4 regions of the Micromonospora trifolii genome follow, and region 3 is predicted to be linked to each of the others. Evidence: riboswitches for the same ligand, from Rfam matches in the RefSeq annotation. Region 3 holds a riboswitch; each other region holds the start of a gene.
What was found. A riboswitch is a leader RNA that binds a small molecule or an ion and turns the genes downstream of it on or off. The one in region 3 is predicted to bind cobalamin.

Region 1 (5,378 bases), 690 kb from region 3:
CGGAGTCGACGATGTCGTGCTCACGGGTGTCCTGGTTCTTCACCGCCACCGCGATCCGGGCGAACGAGCGCTCCATGTCGGCGCGCGCCTCCCGCCCGTCCAGGCCCCGGCCGTACGCGTAGCCGCCCCACACCGCGTACACCTCGGCCAGGTCGGCGTCGCTGCGCCAGGTCCGGGCGTCGATCAGGGGCAGCAGGCCCGCGCCGTACGCGCCGGGCTTGGAGCCGAAGATCCGGGCGGTGGCCCGCCGCTCGTCGCCGTGCTCGGCGAGGTCGGCGGCGACGTGCGCCCGCAGGTAGTTCTCCTCGTCCGGCTCGTCCAGCGCGGCGACCCGCCGGACGGCGTCGTCGAGCAGCGCCACCACGTGCGGGAACGCGTCGCGGAAGAAGCCGGAGATGCGCACTGTGACGTCGACGCGAGGGCGGCCCAGCTCGGCGGTCGGCACCACCTCGATGCCGGTGACCCGCCGGGACCGGTCGTCCCAGACCGGCCGGCAACCCAGCAGCGCGAGCACCTCGGCGATGTCGTCGCCCTGGGTCCGCATCGCGCTGGTGCCCCAGACGGTCAACCCCACCGAGCGGGGGTACCCGCCGGTGTCGGCGAGGTGCCGGGCCAGCAGCGAGTCGGCGAGGGCCACCCCGACGTCCCAGGCGTTGCGGCTGGGGATGGCCTTCGGGTCGACGGAGTAGAAGTTGCGGCCGGTGGGCAGCACGTTGACCAGCCCCCGGGTTGGTGAGCCGGACGGGCCGGGTGGCACGAACCTCCCGTCCAGCGCCCCGAGGGTGTTGGTCAGCTCGTCGGTGGTCCGGTCCAGTCGGGGCACCAGCTCGGTGGCGGCGAAGTGCAGCACCGCGGCGACGTCCGGGAGCGGCTGACCGGTCACCTCGGTCACCACGGCGTCCACCGTGTCCACGGCCCAGTTCAGCGTCTCCATGCCGACGACCAGCCGCCGCGCGAGGGCCTCGATGAGGTCGATCGCGTCGGCGGCGGTGCCGGCCGGCCCGTCCACCACGTCGGTCAGCGCCGCAGGCAGCGCCAGTCGCTGTCCCGGCGACGCGAGCAGCTCCTGCTCGTCGAGGGAGTACGCGACGGCGAGGGCCTGCCGCAGTCCGGGCAGGGCGCGGGCGCCGCCCCAGATCTGCGGGGCGCGCAGCACCGCGAGAATGAGGTTGACCCGTGGCTCGCCGGTGGGCGCGTCGGCGAGGATGTGCAGCCCGTCGCGGATCTGCACGTCCTTGACCTCGCACAGGTACCCGTCGAGGTGCAGCACGAAGTCGTCGAAGTCGTCCGCGTCGGGCATCGCCTCGGCGTGCAGGTCGTGGTGCAGCTCGGCGGCGCGCACGAGGTCCCAGATCTGGGCCCGCACGGTGGGCACCTTGGCCGGGTCGAGGGCCTGCACTGTCGCGTACTCGTCGAGCAGTTGCTCCAGTTTGGCCAGGTCGCCGTAGGTCTCGGCGCGGGCCATCGGCGGGACCAAATGGTCGACGACCACGGCGTGCGCCCGCCGCTTGGCCTGGGTGCCCTCGCCGGGGTCGTTGACGATGAACGGGTACACCATCGGCAGGTCGCCGAGGACCGCGTCGGGCGCGCAGTCGGCGGCCAGGCCGAGGCCCTTGCCGGGCAGCCACTCCAGGGTGCCGTGCTTGCCCAGGTGCACCACGGCGTCCGCGCCGAAGCCGCCGTCCGCGACGGGCGCTGTCAACCAGCGGTACCCGGCCAGGTAGTGGTGGCTGGGCGGCAGATCCGGGTCGTGGTAGATGGCGATCGGGTTCTCCCCGAAGCCGCGGGGCGGCTGGATCAGCAGCACCACATTGCCGAAGCGCAGCCCGGCGAGCACGATGTCGCCGCCCTCGGTGTACAGCTCGCCCGGCGGCTCACCCCAGTGCTCCCGCATCCGCTCGCGCAGCTCGGCCGGGACCTGGTCGAACCAGCGTCGGTAGGTCGGCCCCGGTATCCGGGCCTCGGCGGCGGCCAACTGCTCCGGGGTGAGCCACTCCACGTCGTGACCACCGGCCGCGATCAGCGCGTGGATCAGCGCGTCGCCGTCGTCGGGCGGTGGCGCGTCACCCAGGTCGTAGCCGGCCTCGGCCAGCGCGGCGAACAGTCGGACCGCCGAGGCCGGGGTGTCCAACCCGACGGCGTTGCCGACCCGGGAGTGCTTGGTGGGGTACGAGCTGAGCACCACGGCGACCCGCTTGTCGGCGTGCGGCACGTACCGCAGCCGGGCGTGGCGCACCGCGATCCCGGCGACCCGGGCGGCCCGCTCGGGGTCGGCGGCGTAGACCGAGAGCCCGTCGGCGTCGATCTGCTTGAACGAGAACGGCACGGTGACGATCCGGCCGTCGAACTCGGGGATGGCCACCTGCATGGCGGCGTCCAACGGGGACAGCCCGGCGTCGCTGTCGGCCCACTGCGCGCGGGTGCTGGTGAGGCAGAGCGCCTGGATGACCGGCACGTCCAGGGCGGCCAGGGCACCGACGTCCCAGGCGTCCTCGTCGCCGCCACCGGAGGCGTCCGCGGCGACCGCTCCGCCGGCCGCGAGCACCGTGACCAGCAGCGCGTCACAGCGGGCGAAGAGCCCGAGTGGGCCGGCGCCCGCGGTGAGCCCGCGCAGCGAGCCGCAGAAGATCGGCAGCGGGTTGCCGCCGGCTTTGTGGACCGCGTCCGCGAGGACGTCGACGAAGTCGGTGTTGCCGGCGAGGGCGTGCGCCCGGTAGAAGACGATTCCCACTGTGGGCCGGTCCGGGTCGGCGGGGTGTTCGCCGTGCACGCCGTACGCCGGGGTGGGCGCGGGCGGGGCGAACCCCTCGCCGGTGAGCAGCACCGTGTCGGAGAAAAACCGGGCCAACTGCCCGAGGTTGTCCGGGCCGCCCTCCACCAGGTACGCCAGCGCCTGGGTGACGACCCCGGACGGCACCGTGGAGATGGCCATCAGCTCCGCGTCGGGCAGCGCCTCGCCGCCGAGCACGACCGTTGGCACGCCGGTGGCGAGCACCGCGGCGAGGCCGTCCGGCCACGCCTGCCGACCGCCGAGCAGGCGTACGACGACGAGGGCGACCCCGTCGAGCAGGGCGGGCACCTCCTCGGCGGTGACCCGGGCGGGGTTGGCCAACCGGTAGTCGGCGCCGCTGGCGCGGGCAGCCAGCAGGTCGGTGTCGGCGGTGGACAGCAGCAGGATGCGCACGGCAGGCTCCGGAAAGTGACGCCCTGGGGCCCTCACGGGGGCAACCGGGGCGATGCGGGTGGGTACGGCGTCAGCCGGTACGACGGCCCGCGCGAACGGCGGACCGACGTGGGCGTCGGGCCGGTCAGCGCCGGGCGATCAGCTCAACGGTGCCGGTAGCCGGTGTCCTTGGAATGCACTGCCTGGAGCGCAATACGACGATGATCGTCGATGAATGAGACGCCGTGCGTCATCGGGTCCTCCTCGGGTGTCCACGCCCTGGGGTGCATCCCGACGGCCGAAGTATCCTGGCTTCCGGATCGACGCTCTCCCCCGGCCTTCCAACCGCAGACACACGGCCGTGACTCACGAGGGGGGATCGCTCCCCGGTGACAGTGGCGGGACCGCGTCGGATTCGCACCGACTTCCTTCACTGCCGTCAGGCCGCGAATGCTGCCACACCCCTCCACCGCCGGTCAACGCGTGCCCAGCCCCACCGGGCGGGTGCCACTCATCGAGTTTCACCGATTACTTCGACCGCCAACCGGTGGGTCGCAATGCCCCGAATCAATGCCAGCCCCTCCTTTGCTCTGCTTACCTGTAGGCACCAGTGACGCTCCGTGCCTGGCGCGAATAGGCAAGCAGAGCAAAGGGGGTAGCACCCGCCCTGGCCTGCGCCGATCGTCGGAGGGGACGGTGGCGTGCGGCACCCTGGCCTAACATCGGCGAACGCCGCACCAAAGTCCGCGATCAATCTCGGAGGTCGATCACCTTGGTCGCTCCGCAGTTCCATCATCTGGCGGGCCGGGTCTGGCTCTGCCCGGGCGATCCGGACCCGGAGGCGGTCCAGGCCGGCGTCGCCGTCGTCGCCGACGAACGCGGCAGTGTGATGATCGACGCCGGGCAGAGCCCCGCGCACGCCCGCGATATCCAGGCCGCGCTGGCCGCCGCCGGCCTACCGAAACCGCGCTGGCTGGTCTACACCCACCATCACTGGGACCACGTGTGGGGCGCCTGCGCCTGGCCCGGGGTCGAGATCGTCGGACACGAGGCAGCGGTGCCGCTGCTGCGCGCCGAGGCCACCCGACCGTGGAGCCACCGCTACCTGCACGAGCAGGCACGCGCCGATCCCCGTCTCGGCCCGAGCTTCCGAGCCCGCGCAGGCGCGATGGCGTCCTGGGACGGCTTCGCCATCCAGCCGCCGACCCGGACCTTCGCCGACGGGGACGAGCTGCCGGTCGGAGTTCGGCTACGTCACGTCGGGGGCGGGCACGCACCGGATTCGACAGTGGTGCTGGTGCCCGACTCGGGGGTCATGCTGCTGGGCGACTGCTTCTACCCACCGCCGGCCCACCTGCGCCGGCCGGAGGACGGCCTCGACCTCGACCTGGTTCGACGACTTCTCGACGACACCTACCACTGGTACGTCTCCAGCCACGCGGAGCCGATGACGCTCGAAGAGGCCCGCTCAGCCGTGCGGTGCGCCTGAGCGGTCGAACCTCAGCGGGAGTGGCGTTCCGGGTGGGCCCGGCTCCAGGTCCGCATCCGTTCCGGGTAGCCGGTGCGCGCCGCCTCGTACAGCGGCACCGCGTGCTTGCGGGCGATGGCCCCGGCCGCGCGGGGCGTTCCGGTACGGCGGCGGATCCACTCGCCGTCGTGGGCGATCGCCACCACGGTGGTGTCCGTCGCGGTCGTCTCCGGCTCCAGGTAGAACTCCACCCCGCGCCGAGTGGCCACGAACGCCTCCAGCGCCGCGAGGTCGTCGCGGGTCGCCTCCCGGTCCAGCTTCGTCGGGGTCGCCTCGGCACCCCGTGACCGGCGGTTGAACCAGCTCATGCCCCGCCCCTCTCCTCGATGCCCCTCCAGTGCAGCACCGATTCCTGGCAATACGCTGCACGCCGGATGGGAGAGAGCTGACCCGCGGGGAAATCCCTGTGGAACCCGCGACGGGTGGGCGGTGTCATGAGTGTGATCCGAACGGAGGCTCCCCTGGACGACGAGGCGCTCGTCACCCGCGCTCGGGCAGGTGATCTGGAGGCGTACAACCTCCTGGTCGCCCGGCACACCGCGTCCGCGTACCGGACCGCGGTGCTGCTCGGCGCGGGCTCGGACTCCGAGGACGTCATCCAGGAGGCGTTTGTGAAGGCGTACCGGAAGCTGTCCCGCTACCGGGGCGACGCGTCCTTCCGGTCGTGGCTACTCGCGATCGTCGCCA
Region 2 (5,378 bases), 1.5 Mb from region 3:
GTGGCCGTCGGGAAACCGGTAGAGCGCGATCGACTCGGGACGCATCCGGGTGGAGTAGCCGGGCTGGCTGGGCAGGACGTATCCGCTGCCCGAGCCGGTGTCCCGGATGATGCACGGGTCGGTGAAGTGCTCGTGCAGGTGGTCGACGAACTCGGTGACCCGGTCGGTGAGGTCCCCCGAGATCGCGACGTAGTCGAGCACCGACACGTGTTGGACCATCTCGCACAGCCCGACACCGCCGGCGTGTGGGCACACCGGGACGTCGAACTTCGCGGCGAGCAGCAGCACGGCGACGATCTCGTTGATGCTGGCCAGCCTGCCGGTGTCCAGTTGGCAGAAGTCGATGGCCTCGGCTTGGAACAGCTGCTTGAACATCACCCGGTTGTGGCAGTGTTCGCCGGTGGCGACGCCGATCGGAGCGACGGCGCGGCGGATGGCCGCGTGGCCCAGGATGTCGTCGGGGCTGGTCGGCTCCTCGATCCACAGTGGCTTGAACTGGGCGAGGGCGATGACCCACTCGATGGCCTGACCGACGTCCCACACCTGGTTGGCGTCGATCATCAGGTTGCGATCCGGCCCGAGGATCTCCCGCGCGATGGCGCATCGGCGGATGTCGTCGTCGAGGTTGGCGCCCACCTTGAGCTTGACGTAGCCGTAGCCGGTGTCCACCGCCTCCTGACACAGCCGGCGCAGCTTGTCGTCGCCGTAGCCGAGCCAGCCCGCCGAGGTGGTGTAGGCGGGGTAGCCGGTCCGGTCGAGCTCGGCGAGGCGGGTGGCCTTCGTGCCCTCCTTGGCTCGCAGGATGGCCAGTGCCTCGTCGCGGGTCAGGGCGTCGGACAGGTAGCGCAGGTCCGCGATGTCGACGAGTTGCTCGGGGGACATGTCGACGAGCAGCCGCCACAGCGGCTTGTCGGCGACCCGGGCGACCAGGTCCCACGACGCGTTCAACACGGCGGCGAGGGACAGGTGGACGACGCCCTTCTCCGGTCCGAGCCAGCGCAGTTGCGAGTCGGAGGTGAGGAGGCGGTAGACCGCGCCCATGTCCGCTGCCATCGTCGCCACGTCCAGGCCCACCAGGCGCTGTGCCTGGTGGACTGCCGCCGCCGCGACGATGTCGTTGCCGCGACCGATGGTGAAGGTCAGGCCGTGCCCCGCGAGTGGCGCGCCCACGCCGTCGACGCCGTCGGTGTGCAAGATGACGTAGGCCGCCGAGTAGTCGCCGTCCTTGTTCATGGCGTCTGAACCGTCAGCGGTCAGGGAGGTGGGGAAGCGGACGTCTTCGACGGTGACGGCAGTGATCTGCGGCATGCGCTCCTCGCCCGGCTAGGCTAAAGATCAGATGATCACTGGGAGTATACGGAGGGCTGCTCCAGCGAGTCAACGATGTCGATCACCGCAAGCCCGCAGACATATGATGTTTGCGCCGCTGGGTCGATCCGCCTTACCGCCCATCGTGCCGGTTGGCGGGCGAAGGTGACGGGGGTGGCCGGCCGTGGAGATTGGATGTTCCGCCTCAGCCCAGGGCATTGACGGCGGCATATGGGTGTGGCCTGCGGCACCGCAGTCTCGATACGTCAAATCTTTGTCGATTGTCGACACCCGCGTGGAGGGCCCCGTCTCCGGTGCCTGGCGTCGGTCGGCGTGGCGTGCTCGGCCGGGTTGGTGACGGTGGTCACCGAGTCGGCACCGACACGCCCGAGACCGACATGTGGGGTGTGACAACGACTGCGTCCCTATATATGGTGTCGAGCGCAGCTGGTTCGACCGCTCATCCGGGGCGGTCGAGGCAACAGGGAACCCGGTGGAAATCCGGGACTGTCCCGCAGCGGTGAGTGGGAACGACCGCCGTCATCAGCACTGGGCCACCAATCGGCCTGGGAAGCGACGGCCAGTAGGAGACCGGCGAGCCCGGTCGTGCCCGCGAGTCCGAAGACCTGCCAGCGCGCCGCGTACCCGCACCCGGGTGGGCGGCGGTCCGAGGCCGCGTGGGACGGCTGACGCCACCTGACCCACGCCGGGCTGGCGTGGCGTCCGTCGGTGTCTGTCTCCTCGCGTCCGGGCCACCAGGTCTCGAACTCCGAGGAGCGAGTGGTGACAGTCACCGAGGTAGTCCCGGCCAGCGGCGACGCGGCCCTGCGGCGGACGCCGATGCAGGTCCGCAAGCGCGACGGCGGCACCGCACCCGTGGACGTGAACAAGATCGTCCGGGCGGTCGAGCGGTGGGCCGACGACCTGACCGACGTCGACCCGATGCGGGTGGCCACCCGTACCATCAGCGGCCTCTACGACGGCGCCACCACTGCCGAACTGGACCGGCTGTCCATCCAGACCGCCGCCGAGATGATCGGTGAGGAGCCGCAGTACTCGCGCCTCGCCGCGCGGCTGCTGGCCGGCTACGTCGACAAGGAAGTGCGTCGACAGGGCATCACCTCGTTCAGCGCGGCGATCCGGGTCGGCCACGCCGATGGCCTGATCGGTGACGACACCGCCGCATTCGTCGCCGCACACGCCGCGACGCTCGACCACGCCATCGACCCGGACGGCGACCGCCGGTTCGAGTACTTCGGCCTGCGCACGGTGTACGACCGCTACCTGCTGCGCCACCCCACCAGCCGCCTGGTGTTGGAGACCCCGCAGTACTGGCTGCTGCGGGTGGCCTGCGGCCTGTCCCGGACGGCCGACGAGGCGGTCGACTTCTACCGGTTGATGTCCAGCCTGGCCTACCTGCCCAGCTCACCGACCTTGTTCAACTCCGGTACCCGGCACACCCAGATGTCCTCCTGCTACCTGGTCGACTCCCCGCTCGACGAGCTGGACTCGATCTACCAGCGGTACGCCCAGGTCGCCAACCTGTCCAAGTTCGCCGGTGGCATCGGCATTGCGTACTCCCGCGTCCGCTCCCGGGGGGCGCTGATCCGGGGCACGAACGGGCAGTCCAACGGAATCGTGCCGTGGCTGCGCACGCTGGACGCGAGCGTCGCCGCGGTGAACCAGGGTGGCCGGCGCAAGGGCGCGGCCTGCGTCTACCTGGAGCCGTGGCACCCGGACATCGAGGAGTTCCTGCAACTGCGGGACAACACCGGCGAGGACGCCCGGCGCACCCACAACCTCAACCTGGCCAACTGGATCCCGGACGAGTTCATGCGCCGGGTCGAGGCCGACGAGCTGTGGTCGCTGTTCGACCCGCAGGAGGTACCCGAGCTGCCCGACCTGTGGGGGGAGCGGTTCGACGCCGCGTACCGGGAGGCCGAGGCGCAGGGGCGCTACGTGCGGCAGGTCCCGGCGCGGGAGCTGTACGGGAAGATGATGCGGACCCTCGCCCAGACCGGCAACGGCTGGATGACCTTCAAGGACGCCGCCAACCGGCTCTGCAACCAGACCGCCGAGCCGGGCAATGTGGTGCACCTGTCCAACCTCTGCACCGAGATCGTCGAGGTGTCCAGCGACGCCGAGACCGCCGTGTGCAACCTCGGCTCGGTGAACCTCGCCGCCCACCTCACCGCCGGCGGCATCGACTGGGAGCGGCTGCGCGCCACGGTGCGGACCGCGGTCACCTTCCTCGACCGGGTCATCGACATCAACTACTACCCGACCACGCAGGCGGCGGCGAGCAACCCCCGCTGGCGGCCGGTCGGGCTCGGGCTGATGGGCCTACAGGACGTCTTCTTCGCGCTGCGGCTGCCGTTCGACTCGCCGGCCGCCCGGGAGCTGTCCACCCGGATCAGCGAGGAGCTGTACCTGACGGCGCTGGAGACCTCCGCCGACCTGGCGCGCGACTTCGGCGCGCACCCGGCGTACCCGCAGACCCGGGCCGCGCGGGGCCAGCTCCAGCCCGATCTGTGGGGTGTCGAGGGTACGCAGACCGCGCGGTGGGACGCGCTGCGCGAGCGGGTCGAGGCGTACGGGCTGCGCAACTCGCTGCTGGTGGCGGTCGCGCCGACCGCGACCATCGCCTCGATCGCCGGGTGCTACGAGTGCATCGAGCCGCAGGTGTCCAACCTGTTCAAGCGCGAGACCCTGTCGGGGGAGTTCCTCCAGGTCAACACCGCCCTGGTACGCGAGCTGAAGGCCCGCGGTCTGTGGACCGAGCGGATCCGTTCGGCGATCAAGCGGGCGGAGGGGTCGGTGCAGGACATCGCCGAACTGCCGGCCGGCGTACGGGAGCTGTTCCGCACCGCGTGGGAGCTGCCGCAGCGGGCGCTGATCGACCTGGCCGCCGCCCGCGCCCCGTTCATCGACCAGTCCCAGTCGCTGAACCTGTTCCTGGCCGCGCCGACCATCGGCAAGCTCTCCTCGATGTACCTGTACGCCTGGAAGGCCGGGCTGAAGACCACCTACTACCTGCGCTCGCGCCCCGCGACGCGGATCCAGCAGGCCACCGTCAGCACTGTCGCACCCGTCGTCGTCGACGCGGAGGCGCTGGCCTGCTCGCTGGAGAACCCCGAGTCGTGCGAGGCCTGCCAGTGACCCCCGCCGAAGCCACCACCGACGCCGGCACCACCGACACGAGGACCACGCACATGCTGCTCGACCCCGGGATGGACCTGACTCTCCGCCCGATGCGCTACCCGCACTTCTTCGACCGGTTCCGCGACGCGATCCGCAACACCTGGACGGTCGAGGAGGTCGACCTGCACGCCGACCTCGCCGACCTGGACAAGCTGTCGCCGGCCGAACGGCACCTGGTCAGCCGCCTGGTGGCGTTCTTCGCCACCGGTGACACGATCGTCGCCAACAACCTGGTGCTCAACCTCTACCAGCACGTCAACAGCCCGGAGGGCCGCCTCTACCTGTCCCGCCAGCTGTTCGAGGAGGCCGTGCACGTCCAGTTCTATCTCAACCTGCTCGACACGTACGTGCCCGACGAGACCGAGCGCTTCGAGGCCTTCGCGGCCATCGAGAACATCCCCTCGATCCGTCGTAAGGCCGAGTTCTGCTTCCGGTGGATCGACTCCCTGAGCGACCTGCGGGAGCTGCGGTCCCGCGAGGACCGACGGACGTTCCTGCTCAACCTGATCTGCTTCGCCGCCTGCATCGAGGGGTTGTTCTTCTACGGCGCGTTCGCGTACGTCTACTTCCTGCGCTCCCGCGGCCTGCTGCACGGCCTCGCCTCGGGCACCAACTGGGTGTTCCGCGACGAGTCCATGCACATGGCGTTCGCGTTCGACGTCGTCGACACCGTCCGCGCCGAGGAGCCGGACCTGTTCGACGACGACCTCGCCGACCAGGTTCGCCGGATGCTCACCGAGGCCGTCGAGTGTGAGGTGCAGTTCGCCGAGGACCTGGTGGGCCACGGGGTGCCCGGTCTGACGTTGGCCGACATGCGGGAGTATCTCCAGCACGTCGCCGACCGCCGCCTCGCCCAGCTCGGCATCGCG
Region 3 (5,378 bases):
GCGGTGACGGAAAAGTCGGCGAAGACGCGGTAGCCGCCGGGTCGGGCCAGCGTCAGGGGGACGCTCCAGGTGCCGTCGGGCGCCATCGTCGGGTGCAGGTGCTGGTAGCCGGTCAGGTCGCGGCCCACCACGATCATGTGCAACGGCTTGTCGTGTACGACCGCGAAGGTCGTTGCCGGCTGCCGGTCGGTCCCGACGATGCGGAACCGGTAGTCGGCGCGTACACCAGGGGGTTGGGACCGCTCCAGCGGTTGCAGGGTGTACCCACCGGCGCTGACCGTCGTCCCGGTCGCCAACGTCGCGCCCGTCGCGTCGTCACCCCGATGCGTGTGCGGCCCCGTACCGGCCGGGTGCTGGTGCCCGTCGGTCGCGGAGCCCACCTGGCCCGAGTCGGGCGATCCACCGGCTGCCGGTCGTGAATTGCCGGTCGTCGGACTCTCGTCGCCGGTGCCGATACGGGCCAACCCGAACCCGGCCAGCAGGGCGATCACCAGCCCGCCGACGAGCAGCGCCAGGTGGGTGTTGCTCAACCGGGACCCCGGCGTCGCGCCGGCGAGGTCCGTGTCGGGCCGTGGTCCGGGGTCGGCCGTCAGCTCGCCGTCCGTGCTGGCGAGGGCCTTGGTCACCTGATCGCTCGACGTCGGATCGACAGTGACGCCCGTGCGGGCCGTGACGACCGTGTTGCCCTTGCGCTCCGCTGGCACGGTGGCGGGCCGCCGCTTGTCGCTCGCGCTACGCGCGACGACGCCGGTCGCCGCGCCGGCCTTGCCCCCGCCGGTCTTGTCCCCGGCAGCCTTGCCGCCGACGGTCTTGCCAGTGCCGGCCCTGTTCGTGGTACGGGCGCCACCGCCGCGTCGACCGGAGGTCGCCGCCGAGGTACGGCCCCGGCCGGTGGGTGTGCCGGCGGATCGGCGACGCCAGACGACGAACCCGGCCACCGCTCCGACCGCCGCAATCGCCGCCGCCCAGCCGGCCCAGGCCAGTGCCCCGGGACCGCTCTCCTCGGTCGACCCGGTCGACGGTGCCGCCGCAGCCGGCGGGGTCGACGGATCATCCGCGGTGGTCGGCACCGCCGAGGCCTGCCCGGACGAGTTGTGCTGCTCGGTGGCGGCCACCAGCGCCGGGTCCGGTTGAGTCGACGGCGGGCTCCACCCCTTCGGCGCTGCCGTCACCCGCCCGTCGTAGCGGAAGGTCAGGGTGCCCCGCACGGTGTCGCCGTCCGAGGCGACCGACAGGTAGCTCACCGAGTACTGGCCCTTGGCGGGCAGATGCGCGACGGCCACCACGGCCGGGAACCCCGTCGTGTACTCCCGCGGCTCGAACTGCCCGTTGACCAGGAAGTACTCGCGCACCGGCTTGTCCAGCGGCTTCGGCTCCCCGTACGACCAGCCGTTGTCGACCCGGGTGCCGCCCGGGGCGGTGATCGTGAAGAACGCGTTGGCGGCGGCCTTCTCGGTGAAGAACAGCCGCACCTCGGTCACCGGCTCGCGCACTGTGGCGCCGCTCGCCGGTGTGGACATGGCGAGGGTCCCGTGCGCTGCGGCGGGCTGGGCGGACGCGAGGAGGGCGACCGCCGAGGCGAGGAGGAACGCGAGGAGGCCCGAGACCACCCGCCCGCAAGTCTGGGGGAGACGACGCATCTGGATATCCTCACCCTCGCGAGACTTTTTTCAAGAGGTGACGATCTTCTTCCTCAGATGGCAAAAGTTGACGATCAGGCCATCCGTCGCCGCGGCAGGACGCCCCGGGTGGACACATTCCCTGGCCAGCTATGCTCGCCGACGGCGCTGGTTCGCCCCGTCGTGACCGGCTGGGCGTCGTAAGAGGGAACCCGGTGGAAATCCGGGGCTGCCCCGCAGCGGTGAGTGGGAACGACCGCCGTCATCAGCACTGGGCCAGTGGCCTGGGAAGCGACGGCCAGTAGGGGACCGGCGCGACCGGTCAGGCCCGCGAGTCCGAAGACCTGCCGGCGCCGCGTACACAACCGTGTGCGCTGCCGTCGGCCTCGCGGGTGGGCTGAGCGGGTGACGGGCCGTGCGTGTGGTGCACGGCCAGGTCCTCGCCAGCGTCTGTCCGCGACCCGGCGGTGTGGTTTCCCGAGGGACGGACTACCGCTGTGCACGACACCACCACCATCGCCGGCCGAGCACCGTCGGCGTCGCACCTGACCCTTTCGCAGATCATGGACCAGCACCACACCAACCTGATGGGTACGGTCCACGGCGGCCGGATCCTCAACCTCATCGACTCCGTCGCCGGTGTGGTCGCTGCCCGGCACTCCGACGGGCCGGCGGTGACCGCCGCCATCGACGAGACGGCGTTCCTCCGCGCGGTGCGGGTCGGCGACGTCGTGCACGTCGACGCCCGGATCACCTGGGCCGGCCGCAGCTCGATGGAGGTGGCCGTCAAGGTGACCGCCGACCGGTGGGACCGGGCGGTGCCGCCCACCGACGTGGCCACCGCCCACCTGGTCATGGTCGCCATCGACGACGACGGCCAGCCTCGGACGGTGCCGCCGCTGCTGCCGGAGACCGATGGGGACCGCCGACGGTACCGGGAGGCGGAGATCCGCCGGAAGCACCGACTGGCACTGCGACGCGCGCTGCTCGACGGTGCCGAAGACGACTAACCCGCGCTCGGCCCGCCTGTCGCGGCGCGGGCGCGGGCGCGGTCCAAGGAACCCGCCCCGCCGCCTGTCCGGTCGGATAGCGTCCACGTGAAGCCTCGATCACGGAGAGTGTGGATGGTTATGCGCGCCGCGTTGTTGCGGGAGTTCGACGTTCCGCTGACGGTCGAGGAGATCGATAAACCCACCCCCGGGCCCGGCCAGGTGTTGGTGCGGATCGTCGCCAGCGGCGTCAACCCGCTCGACACGAAGATCCAGGCAGGTAAGGCCGCGCACGCGCGTGTCGAGCTGCCCGCGGTGCTCGGCCTGGACCTCGCCGGCGTCGTCGCGGCGGTCGGCGCGGAGGTGACCGGGTTCGAGCCGGGGGACGAGGTGTACGGGCTGTGCGGGGGCGTCGGTGACCTACAGGGTTCGCTGGCCGAGTACGCCGCCGTGGACGCCCGGTTGCTGGCCGTCAAGCCGAGGAGCCTCTCGATGCGGGAGGCCGCCGCGTTGCCACTGGCGGCGATCACCTCCTGGGAGGGGTTGGTCGACCGGGCCGAAGTCCACGCCGGGCAGAAGGTGCTGGTGCACGGCGGTGCTGGCGGTGTCGGATACGTGGGCGTGCAGCTTGCCCAGGCGCGCGGCGCCGAGGCGTACGCCACGGGCGGGCCGGCGAGCATGCGGGTGATCGAGAGCCTGGGCGCCGTGCCGATCGACTACACCACGAGCAAGGTCGAGGAGTACGTCGAGAGGTACACCGGCGGCGAGGGGTTCGACATCGTCATGGACAACGTCGGCGGCGCGACGCTCGACGCCTCGTTCGCGGCGGTACGCACCTACCACGGGCACGTCGTCAGCGCGCTGGGCTGGGGCTCACACTCGCTCGCCCCGTTGTCGTTCCGAGGCGCGACCTACTCCGGCGTGTTCACCCTGCTGCCGATGCTCACCGGGCGGGGCCGCGAACACCACGGCGACATCCTGCGCGAGATCGCGACGCTGGCCGACGCCGGCGCGCTGCGCCCCCGACTCGATGAGCGCCGGTTCACGCTCGACACGATCATGGACGCCCACCACCTGGTCACCGGCGGCACCGCCGAGGGCAAGGTCGTCGTGGACGTCGCCGGTTGAGCCAAGCCGTTCGTACACACCGCAGCGGTCGTCAGAAAGAATCCCGGGGTGAGCTGGGATGAGTTCTTGTGGCACATGGATCACCGATTGGGCATGTACGTCGGGATGCCAAGGTACGACCGCGCGTGGTCCATGCTGACGGGATTCGCCCTGGCGCGCGGTCAGGGCGAGCTGGCGGCGTTCCAAGAGTGGATGTCCGCCCGCCATCGCGGCAGCAGCCTTGCCTTCTCATGCCTAGTGCTAGCGGAGACCTTCGGTGATGGTGCTACCGATGACCGCTTAGCAAGCGATGCTGACCACTTGCTGGCCGTCGCGAAGCTCTGCGAACTTTTCCGGGAGTTCCTCAAGCAGCACGCTCGAACGCCATAGCACTAGCGGCAGGAAGGATGCCCGTCCCGAGCGGGTGACTAACTGAGTGACGACCACGACGGACGCCGGTGGACAAACATGCACGGCTGAGGATCGTCGCAGCAGTAGCCCGAGACCGGCAGCAGGTCAGAGAGCCGTGTTAGTTGCCTGGGGGTCGAGGAGTCTGGGGCTCTTGCGATGCGTCGGGCGCAGTCGTGCGAAAGGCCGCCACCGGCTGGCTAGGTCGCCATCCCTTGCCCAGTGCCTTGCGAATGACTGCCGCGACCTCCGATGGAAGAACGGGGATCGACGGGCCGCCGGTCCAGTTGCTCGGGTGGTCCTGGGGCATGCTAACGAGCAGTACGCTGCCCTTGCAGTCGGCTTGCTCAACGGCGAAAGCGAGTGGTCGCTCACCGAGCGCCTGAGCATAGGTTGGTCTTCCGCGCACTCGCCACCTATAGACGACGCCGTCGACCGTGACGAGCCGAGAGCCCTTTTTGGTCAACGCCACGTCGATCCCCTCGCCATCGGATGCCGGTGCCGGCCGCTAACCACGCCATGCCGGCGGGCGGGCAGGGCACAAGACACCGTCACGTCTTCAGGCGGCCACCAACGATGGCAGCCGGAGACGTCGGCGGACTCGCTCGTACGGATCAAGGCATCATCATGGACGTCCTGGACGGTGACGACGCTGCCACCATCGCCAGATGCGCCTTACAAGCGAGGGGGTCCGACGGCCACGACGGGCGCTGTCACCGGTTGGCTCCGGAGCGCTGAGCCAGTCGGAGAGGCGGGCGGGCCAGTCTTCGTTCCCGAAGTCAGCTCCGACTAAGAGATCACGCCAGTCCTCTCTGGCCAGACTTGAAGCATCGTCGAGCTTGTCGAGTCGGCCCTGAGCGAGGCGCACCACCGCTGCAAACATCCGTTCCGGGTTCTGACGAGAGTCCGCGACTAGTTGATCGAGGCTGTGCAGCCTGCCCACGACCACGTCGGCGTGGTGGGGAAAGTCGGCGTCGATGCGGCGTCGGAGTCGAGGAGAGATGTCCGGCATCTATGGAGCCTACGCGTGTGCCAGGCCGAGCGGGTATCCGCCCGAAGCCAAGCCGGCCCCGCGATCCGCCGAACTGGACCAGCCGCCAAGGTGGACACTGCCAACGTGGCACCCGAACGGCGGCAAGATCCGGAATATGCGCGGATTGATCACGCGCAGCCACGGCGGGAATTCAGGCGTACTACCTTGGTAGAAGGAAGGTCGCCGCCGCAAGAGCTGAACCATTCCTAACCGTGTGCTTGA
Region 4 (5,378 bases), 1.5 Mb from region 3:
GCGCCTTGTCCCGGAGGTGCTTGACCATCTTGTCGACGCCGAAGTAGCCCATCTTGAACGGGTTCTGCACGACCAGTGCCGAGATCTGGCCGTTGCGCACTCCGGCGATCTCGTCCGGGGCCGCGTCCCAGCCGATGATGACCACCTTGCCGGACTTGCCGGCCGCCTGGATGGCCTGCGCGGCACCGAGCACGCTCGGCTCGTTGGCCGCGAAGACGCCGGCGAGCTTGGGGTTGGCGGTGAGGATGTTCTCGGTGACCCGTCGGGCCTCGTTGACGTCACTGCGGCTCGGCTGCTGGCCGACCAGCTTCAGGTTGGGGTACTGGGCGAGGCCGGCCTTGAAGCCGTCGACCCGCTCGGTGTTGGTCTGCGATCCGGGCTGGAACTCGACGAGCGCCACCTCGTGGTTGCCGGGGCCGAGTTCGGTGGCGAGCAGCTTCGCCGCCTCGGTCGCCGACGCGCGGTTGTCGGTGGCGAAGAGGGGCACAGTCGACGGTTGCGGGCTCGTGCCAGAGTCGATCATGGCGACGGGGATGTTGGCGCCGAGCGCCTTGTCGGTGGCCGGCGCCAGCGCGCTGGAGTCGGTCGCCGCGTAGACGATGCCGTCGACCTTCTTGGTGACGAAGTTCTGGATCAGGTTGACCTGACCCTCGACGTCGGTCTCGGTGGTCACCCCGTCCCACTGGACGGTGACGTCCCCCGCGCGCTGCGCGGCGCACTCCGCGCCCGCCTTGACCGTGTTCCAGTAGTCGGCCCCGACCGCCTTGGGTACGACGGCGAGCTTCAACGGGCCGCTCGCGTCCTTGGTCGCGCCGTCGCCGCCGTCACGGACCTCGACCCCGCCGCAGGCGCTGAGCAGAGCGGTCGCCGCGGCCGCGGCCAGAATCGCCTGCGCGCGCAGGAGTCGTCCTCGCGTCCGCCGGCTGGTGGTGGTGTGTGCCATGGTGTGTGTCCTTCCTCGTTCGGACTCTCGGAATGGCATGTCAACCCCGTGATTCCAGCCGCCGGCGGCGGTACTGGTCGAAGTAGACGGCGGCCCAGATGATCACGCCGACGATCACCTGCTGGTAGTGGATGCTGATGTCGAGCAGGACGGCGCCGTTGCGTACCAGGGCGATGAGGAACGCGCCGATGATGGTCCCGACGACCCGGCCCTGCCCGCCGAACAGGCTGGCTCCGCCGATGACCGCGGCGGCGATGACGTCGAGCTCCAGCGAGATCCCGTAGTTGGGCTGGCCGGAGTTGACCCGGGACGCGGCGATCATGCCGCCCAGCCCGACCAGCACGCCGGCCAGCACGTACACCCCGGTCAGGTGCCGCCCGACCCGGATGCCGGAGCGGCGGGCCGCCTCCAGGTTGGAGCCCATCGCGTAGGTGTACTGACCGAAGCGGGTCTGGGAGAGCAGGAAGGCGACCCCGACGGCGACCAGGACGGTGATCACCACGGCGAACGGAATGCCGAGGATCTGCCCGTTGCCGAGCAGTTGGAAGGATCGGGGCAGGCCGTAGACGCCGACCGCTCCGGTGATGATGAAGACGAGGCCGCGGCCCACGGACATCGTCCCCAAGGTCGCGATGAACGGCGGAATCCGGGCCACCGTCACCAGCAGCCCGTTCAACAGCCCGGCCAGCGCGCCGACGCCGATCGCGACCGCCGTCGCCGCCCAGAGCGAGAAGCCGAGGTCGCGCACGACCATCGCGCCCAACACGCCGGCGAGCGCGGCGACCGACCCCACGGACAGGTCGATGCCCTTCGTGATGATGACCATTGTCTGGGCCGTGGCGATGATGGCGATCACCGCTGTCTGTGCCCCGATGTTGAAGAGGTTGTCCGCTGTCAGGAAGTACGGACTCGCGAAGGTCAGGGCGATGAAGAGGACGACCAGCGCGGTCGCGGCGGTGAACTCGGAGACGGCGTGGGAGATCCGTTCCCGGAACCAGTCGCTGAGTTCGCCGCGCTGCGTGCCGGCGGTTGCCTCGGCGCTACTCATCGTCGGACCTGACCTCCCCAAGCGTGGCGCCGGCGTCCGACGGGGACCCGCCGACGAGCCGAACGCCTGTGAGCGACCAACCCCGCTCGGACGGCAGTGCGACTGGTGCCCGCACAACCCTTGGAGATAGGTCGGATGTTTCCCACGATCAGGCGTTACCTTGCCACGCATTCACGTATGTTGCCAAGGTCTTGCCGGCATGTTTTGCCATCGTTACCTGCACCACCGAAGGCATACGTCTGACCAAATCGACATCGGCTGCCGTCGCTAGCATGTTATCGATAACATGCTATGTCCCCAGTTCGGAAGCCGCTGCGCTCAGGAAGAAGCCAGCCGGTAGACCCGTCCGGCGGTCTGGCGCCAGATCGCCGCCCGCTCGTCGTCGGACAGCGGATCCAGCAGGTCACCGAGGACGGTGACCCAGCGGGTGTACGAGGTGGCGAGCAGGCACACCGGCCAGTCCGAGCCGAACATCAGCCGATCCGGCCCGAACACGTCCAGGGCGTGCTCGACTGCGGGCCGCAGGCCGGCCGTCGTCCAGGAACCGCCGTCCACTTCGGTCACCAGGCCGGAGAGCTTCGCCGTCGTGTTGGGCTCGGCCGCGAGCGCCCGCAGGTCATGCCGCCAGTCACCGAGATCGGCGCGCCCGAGCGGAGGCTTGCCGAGGTGGTCCAGGACGAAGCGCACCTGGGGCAGGTCGCGGACGAGCCGGGTCGCCGCCGGCAGTTGACGATGGCGCACCAGGAGGTCGAAGGCGAGGCCGGCGGCACCGACCGTGGCGATGCCCCGCCGCACGTCGGGGCGGTCGAGATAGGTCGGGTCGGGTTCGGACTGGACCAGGTGGCGGATCCCGACCAACCGTTCGCCGCCGCGCGCCCTGCGTAGTCGGGCGAGGCGGCGGTCGACATCGGCGGCGGTGAGGTCGACCCAACCGACGACCCCGCCGATGAGGGGGTCGTCAGCCGCGATGCCGAGCAGCTCGGGCGTCTCCGACCGAACGGCGACGGACTGGACGACCACGGTCTGGGTGACCCCGGCGGCCCGGGTCGCCGGGGCGAGCTCGACCGGCGTGAAGTCGTCGTCGATCGCGGCCATGGTCTGCGGATCGATCCAGGGCTGTGGGTGCCGCGCCCGGACCCAGAGGTGATGGTGCGCGTCGACGATGCCCGATCGTCGCGCGACCTCGCCGGTCGTCACCGGACCCGTCCTGGCGCGTTCTCGTCCACACCACACCCCGCCCAGCCGCTGATCGAACCCCCGGGTCAACCCGGAGCCACAGAGTCGATCTGGCAGGTTGACCATGTTAGCGGTAACAGACTGTTGTTGAGTCGCGGAACTCGCGCCACGACCGGCTTCCGGCAGTGTCGCTGTTTGGTCTGACGAATCCACTGGCACCTGCGGCTGGTCCGCCTCGCTGACGTACCGATATTCAGACGTCTCCGGGGGCGCGGCGTCCGGGTTGACCGCCTGAGGCGGCACCGATACCGTCGACCCACTATCTGCGGCGACGCGAGGGAAGCCGGTGTGAATCCGGCGCGGTCGCGCCACTGTGAGCGGTTCCTCAACCACAACTGGGGGCCGCGAGCCAGGACGCTCGGTCGTCCGCAGCCTTGCGATGGGGACGCGTCATCCCTGGGGAGGTTCGTGTATTCATGTCTAGCTCCGCTTCCAGCCAGCCGGTGGTGCACCCCGCTGGCAGTGCCCGTCTGCTGTGGACGGCTCTGGCGACCGTTGCCGTGCTCACCCTGCTGGCGTACCTCGTCGCCTTCGACCAGGGGGCGGTGTCGCGCAGCGGGATGTACCTGCACGAGCTGATGCACGACGGCAGGCACCTGCTGGGTGTCCCGTGCCACTGAACACCACCACTCCCCCGTTCGTCGCCGTCCTCGTTCGCGGGCTGCTGGCCGGCCTGATCGCCGGTCTGCTCGCCGGGGCGTTCGCGTACGTCGCTGGCGAACCGCACGTCGAGGCAGCCATCGCCATCGAGGAGGCGGCGTCGCACGCCGAGCCCGCCGCCGCTGGTGCGCACGATCACGAGGACGCCCTGGTCAGCCGCACTGGTCAGCGCGGCGGCCTGTTCCTGGCCACCGGCCTGTTCGGGGCCGCGATGGGTGGCCTGCTGGCCACGGCGTACGTCCTGCTGTCCCGGCGGCGGCGGCGCGGCGACGACGACGGGCGGTCGGGTCTGCTGCTGGCCGGCGCGGCGCTGCTCGGCGCGGTGATCGTGCCGTTCCTCAAGTACCCGGCGAACCCGCCGGCGGTCGGCGACCCGGCCACCATCAACCAACGGACCGTCACCTACCTGTTGATGGTGGTGCTCGGGCTGGTGGCCGTGTGGGCCGGCTCGCTGGGCTACCGGTCGGTCGGCGCCCAGGCACCGACGTGGTTGCGCGCCGCCGCGGCCGTGGGCGGGTTCCTGCTGGTCACGGCAGTGTCGTACGTGGTGATGCCGTCCTTTCAGGAGGTCCCGGCGGACTTCCCGGCGACCCTGCTGTGGAGCTTCCGACTGGCCTCGCTCGGCACCCAGGTCGTGCTCTGGACCGGCATCGGCCTGCTGTTCGCGGCCCTGATGCACCACGAGCGGCGTCGCCGGGCCGGCACCGCACTGCCGAGCACGTGACCGGCACCAGCCTCCGGCTGGTCGCCCACGGTCACACCGCCGCTCTGCGCGGGGCCCGCTTCGGCGGCGCCGACGACGGCCTGGACGAGGGTGGCCTGCGTGCCGCACTCGCCCAGGCCCGCGCGGGCGCAGACCGGCGTGGGCCCCTCGGCGTGAACGCCACCTGCCTGTCCAGCCCCGCGGCGGCCGCCCGACAGACCGCCGACGCCTTCGGCCTGCTGCCGACGATCGAGACGGCGTTGGCCGACTGTGACTACGGGGACTGGTCCGGACGGTCGCTTGCGGAGATAGCTGGCACGCAGCCGCAGGCGCTGCACGACTGGCTGTCCGCACCGGACTCCGCGCCGCACGGCGGTGAGTCCGTCACGGCCGTGCGGGATCGGGTCGGCAGGTGGCTGGACGAGCAGCACCGGGCCGGTGGGCGCGTCATCGCTGTCACCCACCCAGTGGTGATCCGGGTCGCGGTGGTGCACGCCCTTAGTCTTCCGTTGGCGACGTACCGGCAGGTGGACGTGGAGCCGTTGGCGGTCGTCCGGCTCGCCAGCCAGGGCACGCGCTGGCACCTTCGGCTGGGCGCGCCGCGAGCAGCTTGAGGTCGCACCAGAACGGCGCAGGCCGTGCCCACCAGCAGTGGACACGGCCTGCGCTCGTTCGGCGACGGTCAACCGCCTGCTCAGTGGTGCCGGTGGGGCAGGTGCAGCTCGACCGGCTCGGGCGGAAGGTCGTCGACACCGGCGGCGACGGCCTGTTCGTGACGGCGACGCGCC

Region 1: it holds a riboswitch for cobalamin, as region 3 does, so the genes downstream of both, cobN (cobaltochelatase subunit CobN) here and ACQRWP_RS14555 (acyl-CoA thioesterase) in region 3, are expected to answer to the same signal.
Region 2: it holds a riboswitch for cobalamin, as region 3 does, so the genes downstream of both, ACQRWP_RS07740 (ribonucleoside-diphosphate reductase subunit alpha) here and ACQRWP_RS14555 (acyl-CoA thioesterase) in region 3, are expected to answer to the same signal.
Region 4: it holds a riboswitch for cobalamin, as region 3 does, so the genes downstream of both, ACQRWP_RS07700 (CbtB domain-containing protein) here and ACQRWP_RS14555 (acyl-CoA thioesterase) in region 3, are expected to answer to the same signal.

The regions. Positions count from the first base shown of each region.
Region 1 covers NZ_CP191526.1:2,494,043-2,499,420, forward strand. The annotation lists gene cobN (cobaltochelatase subunit CobN) at 1-3,184, opposite strand, end outside; cobalamin riboswitch at 3,443-3,619, opposite strand; gene ACQRWP_RS11620 (MBL fold metallo-hydrolase) at 3,936-4,652, shown strand; gene ACQRWP_RS11625 (hypothetical protein) at 4,664-4,999, opposite strand; gene ACQRWP_RS11630 (RNA polymerase sigma factor) at 5,126-5,378, shown strand, end outside.
Region 2 covers NZ_CP191526.1:1,714,794-1,720,171, forward strand. The annotation lists gene ACQRWP_RS07735 (enolase C-terminal domain-like protein) at 1-1,308, opposite strand, end outside; cobalamin riboswitch at 1,740-1,956, shown strand; gene ACQRWP_RS07740 (ribonucleoside-diphosphate reductase subunit alpha) at 2,149-4,467, shown strand; gene ACQRWP_RS07745 (ribonucleotide-diphosphate reductase subunit beta) at 4,521-5,378, shown strand, end outside.
Region 3 covers NZ_CP191526.1:3,185,286-3,190,663, reverse strand. The annotation lists gene ACQRWP_RS14560 (copper resistance CopC family protein) at 1-1,640, opposite strand, end outside; cobalamin riboswitch at 1,772-1,985, shown strand; gene ACQRWP_RS14555 (acyl-CoA thioesterase) at 2,183-2,629, shown strand; gene ACQRWP_RS14550 (zinc-dependent alcohol dehydrogenase family protein) at 2,744-3,736, shown strand; gene ACQRWP_RS14545 (hypothetical protein) at 3,785-4,105, shown strand.
Region 4 covers NZ_CP191526.1:1,706,642-1,712,019, reverse strand. The annotation lists gene ACQRWP_RS07715 (ABC transporter substrate-binding protein) at 1-943, opposite strand, end outside; gene ACQRWP_RS07710 (ABC transporter permease) at 984-1,991, opposite strand; gene ACQRWP_RS07705 (amidohydrolase family protein) at 2,310-3,188, opposite strand; cobalamin riboswitch at 3,454-3,609, shown strand; gene ACQRWP_RS07700 (CbtB domain-containing protein) at 3,644-3,847, shown strand; gene ACQRWP_RS07695 (CbtA family protein) at 3,838-4,611, shown strand; gene ACQRWP_RS07690 (histidine phosphatase family protein) at 4,608-5,204, shown strand; gene ACQRWP_RS07685 (MFS transporter) at 5,285-5,378, opposite strand, start outside.